2 regions of the Paraburkholderia sp. GAS41 genome follow, and region 1 is predicted to be linked to the other one. Evidence: riboswitches for the same ligand, from Rfam matches in the RefSeq annotation. Region 1 holds a riboswitch; the other holds the start of a gene.
The links. Region 1 has a riboswitch for glycine ahead of gcvT (glycine cleavage system aminomethyltransferase GcvT). Riboswitches for the same ligand answer to the same signal wherever they lie in the genome.
Positions count from the first base shown of each region.

Region 2: it holds a riboswitch for glycine, as region 1 does, so the genes downstream of both, P3T43_RS17720 (D-amino acid dehydrogenase) here and gcvT (glycine cleavage system aminomethyltransferase GcvT) in region 1, are expected to answer to the same signal.

Region 1 covers NZ_JBNDMK010000005.1:170,895-174,670, forward strand. The annotation lists gene P3T43_RS10220 (UvrD-helicase domain-containing protein) at 1-67, opposite strand, end outside; gene P3T43_RS10225 (oxidoreductase) at 301-1,353, shown strand; gene P3T43_RS10230 (hypothetical protein) at 1,582-1,932, shown strand; glycine riboswitch at 2,073-2,175, shown strand; glycine riboswitch at 2,224-2,385, shown strand; gene gcvT (glycine cleavage system aminomethyltransferase GcvT) at 2,468-3,586, shown strand; gene gcvH (glycine cleavage system protein GcvH) at 3,650-3,776, shown strand, end outside.
Region 2 covers NZ_JBNDMK010000012.1:18,533-22,308, forward strand. The annotation lists gene speB (agmatinase) at 1-519, shown strand, start outside; gene P3T43_RS17720 (D-amino acid dehydrogenase) at 598-1,830, opposite strand; glycine riboswitch at 1,872-1,985, opposite strand; gene P3T43_RS17725 (LysR family transcriptional regulator) at 2,297-3,205, shown strand; gene P3T43_RS17730 (nuclear transport factor 2 family protein) at 3,309-3,776, shown strand, end outside.

The DNA.
Region 1 (3,776 bases):
GCACGAGACAGGGACCATCGAGATAGCGCACCGCTTCGTTTTGGGCGGGGTTCAGGCCTGCGGACATCGTCTGTGGATGGGGTCTTACGGTTGAGGGGGGAACTGCGGCGGCAGATCGGCCAGGCCGATCCGCGCGAGAGGAGGGATGTTAACACGAAGCCCGGGCGTGCCCCGCGAGCGCGGCCCCGCGATCCAGCCCTTTGCAAGCCGTACAAGCGCCGCGCGGGACATGCCACAATTACAGGCCGCGCGCCGCCGCCGCGGTGGCAAAGCGGCGCGCCCTTTTTGCAGGAAACTCACATGTCTGCACCGCTGAAAACAGGATTGATGGGTTACGGTTTTGCCGGCGCGACCTTCCACGCGCCGGTCATCGAACACTGCGGCCGGGCCACCGTGGCGGCGATCGCCACCAGCAAGGCCGAGCAGGCGCGCGCCGACTACCCGCGCGCCAACGTCGTGCCCGATCTCGAAGCCCTGCTCGCGCTCGACGACATCGAATGCGTGGTGATCGCAACGCCCAACGACACTCACTTCGAACTGGCCAAACGCACGCTCGAAGCCGGCAAGCACGTCGTGGTCGACAAGCCGGTCACGCTGACCGCCACGGAAGCCATGACGCTCGCCAATCTGGCGCTCGCCCGCCGCCTCACCTTCGCGCCGTTTCACAACCGCCGCTGGGACGGCGATTTCCTCACCGTCCGCGATCTGCTCGCGAGCGGCGAGTTGGGCCGCGTCACGCATTACGAATCGCATTTCGACCGCTTCCGTCCCGATGTGCGACCGCGCTGGCGTGAAGAAGCGTCGCGCGGCGGCGGCCTGCTGTTCGATCTCGGCCCGCATCTGATCGACCAGGCGCTCGCGCTGTTCGGCCCGCCGGCCACCGTGTCGGCCACCGTCAAAACGGCTCGCGACGGCGGCGGCGCGCCTGACTACGTGCATCTGCAACTCGGCTACGACGGCCTCGAAGTGGTGCTGCATGCCAGCGCCCTCACCGCTCTCGCGCCGCCGCGCTTTGCGATTGACGGCACACGCGGCAGTTACATCAAAGGCGAACTGGATACTCAGGAAGATCAGCTGAAAGCTGGTCTACGCCCGGGCGACGCCGGTTTCGCCGGCGGTAACGCGCCCGGTCTGCTGCGCGTGCTGGGCGCGAACAATCAGGAAGTCGAGCGCGCCTTGCCGACTCGCGACGGCGACTACGTCGGCTTCTACCAGGCGCTCGCCGCCACGATCCAGGACGGCGAGCGTTTCCCGGTCAGTCCGCAGGACGCCGTCGACGTCATGACGATCATCGAACTGGCCGCGCGCAGCGAAGCCGAAGGACAACGCCTGCCATTCGAGCGAATCCGCTGAGATTGCCGCGCAAGTCATCGCAAGTCACGGCTTACACGACGGTAACTGCTGCCAACAGTTCCGAAAGGAGCGCTCCGTTACAATCTGTTGCGCGATTCGGGTCATCGGGTAGTCACGGCTAGCCGTTGCTATCCGGTATCGATCTGACCATCGATCCGCCGCAACTTTATTGCACGGGACCGGAGCCACCGCCAAGGTGCTCCCTCCGGTCCACAAAGGAGAACAGGTATGCAACGTTTCATCCGTGCGCTGGCTGGCTGCGCGCTGGTTTCTTCCCTCGCGGCCTGCGTGGTGACGCAGCCGCAGGCACCGGCACCGCGTCCAGACGCACACGAAATCGCCGTACAACGTCTCAGGCAAGTCGACGGCCGTACCGACAATCTGAGCCGCCGTATCGACGCGCACGTCAACGCGGGCGTGTACCCGCCGCCGCAAGGTGGCGCACTGCATCACCGCCTCGACGAGATCCGTCAGGAAGCCCATGACATGGCGGTCCAGCATGGCGGCGGCCTGTCCAGCGACGAACAGCGCGTGCTGAATCAGGAACTCGACGGCGCGGCTCGCGCAATCGGCGAATAAGCCGTTCGGCAATCTGCCATTGCGGCATCGGCGCGGGGTTGCTCCCCGCGCCTTTTTTTGGCGTGCGCCGCGTGCATCGCACCACCGCGCGTCCCTCTGAAGCCTCCATTTGACAAGCCTCCGGGCCTCGCGTACATTCGCCGCACGCGTCGGGAGAGCGTGCTGGCCGCGGTTGTTTTCGCAGGCCGCACCGCCGAAGGGGCACACCCGCAAACTCTCAGGCAAAAGGACCGACCGCGTCGAAGAACCCGTCTGATACCGGCATGGTCCGGACTTCCATCAGGCACTGGTTTTTCGCACTCTGGAGAGCGGCAGTAGCCACCGGCGTCGACCATCATCGAGCCAGGCAAGCTGCCCACCGAAGGGGCGAGCGTTGCACCGGGTCGGCTTGCCAAGGCTTGCAGACCCGCACGGCAGCGCAATCTCTCAGGTATCGAGGACAGAGGGGTCATGCATGGCATCGTTCGCAGGCATTCCGGCCGCGAGGGATCAAGCCGCATGGCCTTTTTGTTTCGCGAGACTGCCTGAGGCCCCGATGACCGAACTCAAACACACCCCGCTTAACGCCACCCATCGCGCGCTGAATGCCCGCATGGTCGATTTCGGCGGCTGGGACATGCCCGTCAACTACGGCTCGCAGATCGACGAACATCGCGCCGTGCGCACCGACGCCGGCATGTTCGACGTATCCCACATGTGCGTGGTCGATTTCACCGGCGAGCGCGTACGCGCCTTCTTCGAGCACGCGCTGGCCAACAATGTCGGCAAGCTGCAAACGGCGGGCCGCGCGCTCTATTCCTGTCTGCTGAATCCGGACGGCGGCGTGATCGACGATCTGATCGCCTATTTCTTCAGCGAAGATCACTTCCGCCTGGTGGTCAACGCCGCCACCGCCGAGAAGGACATCGCCTGGTTCACCAGGCTCAATACCGAAGGCAGCTACGGCCTGACCATTACGCCGCGCCGCGATCTGTCGATCGTCGCCGTGCAGGGCCCGAACGCCCGCGACAAGGTCTGGCAGGTCGCGCCGTCCGCGCGCTCCTCGACCGAGTTGCTCAAGCCGTTCAACGCCGCCATCGTCGACAACACGCCGTTTGGTGAATTGATGATCGCCCGCACCGGCTACACCGGCGAAGACGGTTTCGAAATCGTCCTGCCGGCTACTTCGGTCTGCGAGTTCTGGGATGCTTTGGTGCGCCAGGGCGTGCGCCCCGCCGGTCTCGGCGCGCGCGACACGCTGCGTCTCGAAGCCGGCATGAATCTCTACGGCCAGGACATGGACGACAACGTCTCGCCGTTGGACGCCGGTCTCGCCTGGACCGTGGATCTGGTTTCGCCGCGCGATTTCGTCGGCAAGTCGAAGCTCGAAGCAGACGGTTGCCAGTGCGCTTTCGTCGGCCTGATCCTGCAAAAGGAAAACGGCAAGGCGGGCGGCGTGCTGCGCGCCCATCAGAAGGTGGTCACGCCGCACGGCGACGGTGAAATCACGAGCGGCACGTTCTCGCCCACCATGCAGGAATCCATTGCCTTCGCCCGCGTGCCGAAGGAAGTGAAGCCCGGCGATATCGTTCACGTGCAAATCCGTGACAAAGCCCTTCCCGCAAGCGTGGTAAAACTGCCATTCGTGCGCAACGGAAAAGTGCTTGCCGCTTAACGTCCGTTGCGCGCGCGCCCCCTCTTTTAGATTTTTACCGAACCCACCGCATAGGAGCATCCGATGAGCATCCCGGCCGATCTGAAATATACCGAATCGCACGAATGGGTCCGCACTGAAGCAGACGGTACGCTGACGGTCGGCATCACCGACCACGCGCAGGAAGCGCTCGGCGACATCGTCTTCTTCG
Region 2 (3,776 bases), on a different contig from region 1:
GGCAAGCCGTTGTCGCTGATTCACTTCGACGCCCACTGCGACACCTGGGCCGACGACAGTCCGGACAGCCTGAATCACGGCTCGATGTTCTACAAGGCGGTGAAAGACGGCCTGATCGATCCGAAGACCTCGGTGCAGGTCGGCATCCGTACGTGGAACGACGACTTCATGGGTATCAACATCCTCGACGCGGCGTGGGTGCACGAACATGGCACGCGTGCGGCGGTGGAGCGGATCATGTCGATTGTCGGGGAACGTCCCGCGTATCTGACCTTCGATATCGATTGTCTCGATCCGGCCTTTGCACCGGGCACGGGTACGCCGGTTGCCGGCGGGTTGTCGTCGGCGCAGGGGTTGGCTATCGTGCGTGGTCTCAGTGGCGTGAACCTGATCGGCGCGGATGTCGTGGAAGTGGCGCCCGCGTACGATCAGAGCGAAATCACCGCGATTGCCGCCGCACACATAGCCTGCGACCTGCTTTGCCTATGGCGGCAACGCAAGGTCGCTGAAGCGCGTTAGCGGGTTGGGTGGGTTGGGTGGATTTAGCGGCCTTGCGGCCCGCGTCAGCCCGCGAAGAATGCTTCGCGGAGCTGACGATCAGGTTCGCGATACGCGCGTCGCCGCGATCACATCGGCTACGCCTGCGGCGGTCGCCGCCGAAAGCGTCCAGCCAAGATGCCCATGTCCGGTGTTATAGAACACACCGGGCAGGCGGCCTTTACCCACTTTCGGCAACATGCTCGGCAGCATCGGCCGTAAGCCGGCCCATGGGATCACGCGCGACGTATTGACCTGCGGAAAATGTCGGCGAGTCCATTCAGTCAGCGGCGCAATACGCTCAGCGCGAATGTCGCGATTGAAGCCGTTGATTTCAGCGGTGCCGGCCACGCGGAAGCGGTCGCTGCCGAGGCGGCTCGTGACGATCTTCGCGCTGTCGTCGAGCAGACTGACCCACGGTGCGCCGTGTTGGCTCGCGGCGTCGTCGAGACAAACCGTGATGGAATAGCCTTTGACAGGGTAGATATTGACGCGGTCGCCGAGCATCGACGCGAATTCGCGGCTCTGCACGCCGGCACAGACCACGACCTGCGCAAACGTCTGCTGAAACGGCTCGCCCGCTTGCCTCGCGTCGATGCTGAAGCTGCCTGCGCGGCCGGGCGTGATCGACGTGATCTCCGTGTCGTAACGGAATTCGACGCCAAGACGCTCGCATGCCTGCGCGAGGCCACGTGTGAACTTGTGGATGTCGCCGGTCGAATCGGACGGGGTGAAGAAGCCACCATGGAAGGCACCGTCGAGTGCCGGTTCGATCTGGCGAATATCCGCCACGCTCACCGGGTTGCGTTCGAGTCCGCCTTCGTTGAGCAGCGCGTTGACTTTAGCCGCCGCGTCGAATTCCTTGCCGGTCTTGTAGACGTGCAGAATGCCGCGCCGTTCGAGGTCGAAATCGATCTGCTCGCGCGCCGCAATCGAAAACAGATGCTCGCGCGCGGCAATCGCCAGTCGCACGGTTTCGATGGTGTTCGCACGGTAATGCGGAATCTGCCGCAAAAATTCGCCCATCCACGAATACTTGTGCCAGCTCGGCAGCGGATTGAGCAGCAGCGGTGCGTCGCGGGTCAGCATCCAGCGCAGGCCTTTGACGACGGTTGCCGTGCGGTTCCACACCTCGGCATTGCTAACCGACAACTGGCCGCCGTTGGCGAAGGAGGTTTCCATCGCGGCATAGCGGTGGCGTTCGAACACGGTAACGTTGAAGCCGCGTTGCGCGAGGGCGTAAGCGGTCGTGACGCCGGTAATGCCGGCGCCAATGATGGCGATGCTTGACATGTCATGGTCCAGAGTAAGTGAGCACGGCCGTTTCCGGCTTCCATGCCCCATCTGTCCATGTACCTGAGAGTTTCTTTTCGCGCGCATCCCGTTGCCGGGCGGGCGAAAATCCCCTTCGGTGGGCGCGTAAAGCGCCGCTCTCCAGATGTTCCCGCTGGGCGGTCCTTGTGCCTGAGAGTTTCCGGGGCGGTTGCTCCGTCGGCGCCGTCAACGCATTGCTGCGTGACAGTCTCTCCCGCGACAGCGTGTAGAACGGCGTAACGGTAGCGGTTGCCAATCATTCCGGCAAGTGATTTTTTGCGGGTTGGCAGCTCTGCGGTTTCGCTGATGCGTTCAAAGCGGGCGTGCCGCCTCGATGCAATCCGGCTGCTGCGCGATGGCGGTTCGCCCGGCATATATTTGCGCATCACGCATCAATCGTATAGCCTTGCTTCGGCATCCCGCCTCAAACCAGTTATCGGGCACCGTGAAGGATATCCTCTCCCTCAAGCTGTACACCCGCGTCGCGCGGCTCGGTAGCTTCTCGGCTGCAGCGCGCGAATTCGGGCTGTCGCAATCGCAGGTATCGCGCATCATCGCCGACCTCGAAAGCGACCTGGGGGCGCGTTTGCTGACGCGTACCACGCGAGCAGTCGTATTGACCGATGCAGGCGCCGAGTTTTTGTCGCGTCTCGACCCAATCCTCACGGCGCTCGAGGACGCCGGTCAGAGCGTGCGCGAAGGCAGCGAACTGCGTGGCATGTTGCGCATGAGCATGCCGAGCAGCGTGGCGATCCGCGAAGTGATCCCGCGTGTCGCGCCGTTTCTTGCGCGTCATCCGGAATTGCGGCTGCAGATGCTGCTGGGCGATCGTCCGCAGGATCTGGTTAGAGACGCGGTGGATGTCGCCATCCGGCTCGGAAATCTCGTCGATTCGAGCGCCACCGCAAGGCTGATGACGCACATTCAGCGGGTCATCATCGCGGCGCCTGAGTACATCGAACGTCACGGTGCGCCGGCCACGCCCGATGAGCTGAAACAGCACCGCATCGTTGGCGGACCGGCGTCGGTGGTCCCGGCGGGCTGGAAATTTTCACGCGGGGACGAGGACGTGACGGTCGAGCTCGAAGCGCATTTTTCAACCAACGAGAACGAGGGCGCGGTGGCTGCGGCGATCGCAGGGATCGGTATCACTTCCACCAGCGAATGGGCCTGCCGCCGCGAGCTTGCCGATGGCTCGCTCGTCAGGCTGCTGGTCGAATGGCAAACCGCCGACATTCCGGTGCACGCATTCTTTCCCATGGGCCGGGCCACCCGCGCTGCGGGACGCGCGGTCGTCGAATACCTCACGGCTGATTTCAGGCGCGAAGAACGCGCTGGCTCATTTCGCGTCTGACGATTCTTTTCGCACTGCCAGATGCTCGACGCGGGTAGGCGACCAGGCGCCGCCGTCAGTTGCGCCATCTATGCATCCCATACATAAAAGATAGCGAAAACCGATGGCTACCGCCGTCGGCATTCCGCCGTTATCTTTCTCTTCACCACGCCGCCAGAAGGGAAGTGAAACGACAACGACACGCTCCGTCCATGAGCCTCGCCAATCTCAGACTTCCGCCGGGCCGCGATTCGATTCACTCACTTTGATCGAGACCGACATGAGCAAAACCACCCCTAAACAGAACAGGGCCCTTGTTCTCGAAGCGTTCGATACGCTTTTCAACAAGCGCGACTATGCCGCTGCCGAACGCTTCTGGTCGGACCGCTACATTCAACATAGCGCGCATATCGCGCCGGGACGTGAAGGGCTGTTTGCCCTGATCCGCACGCTACCTGACACGTTGCGTTACGAGAATCAGCTGATCGTGGCCGAAGGCGATTATGTGATCGCACACGGGCGTTTCTCGGGTAGCGGCAGGCCGGCCGCGTGGATCGCAGCAGACGTGGTCCGCTTTGAAGACGGCAAGCTC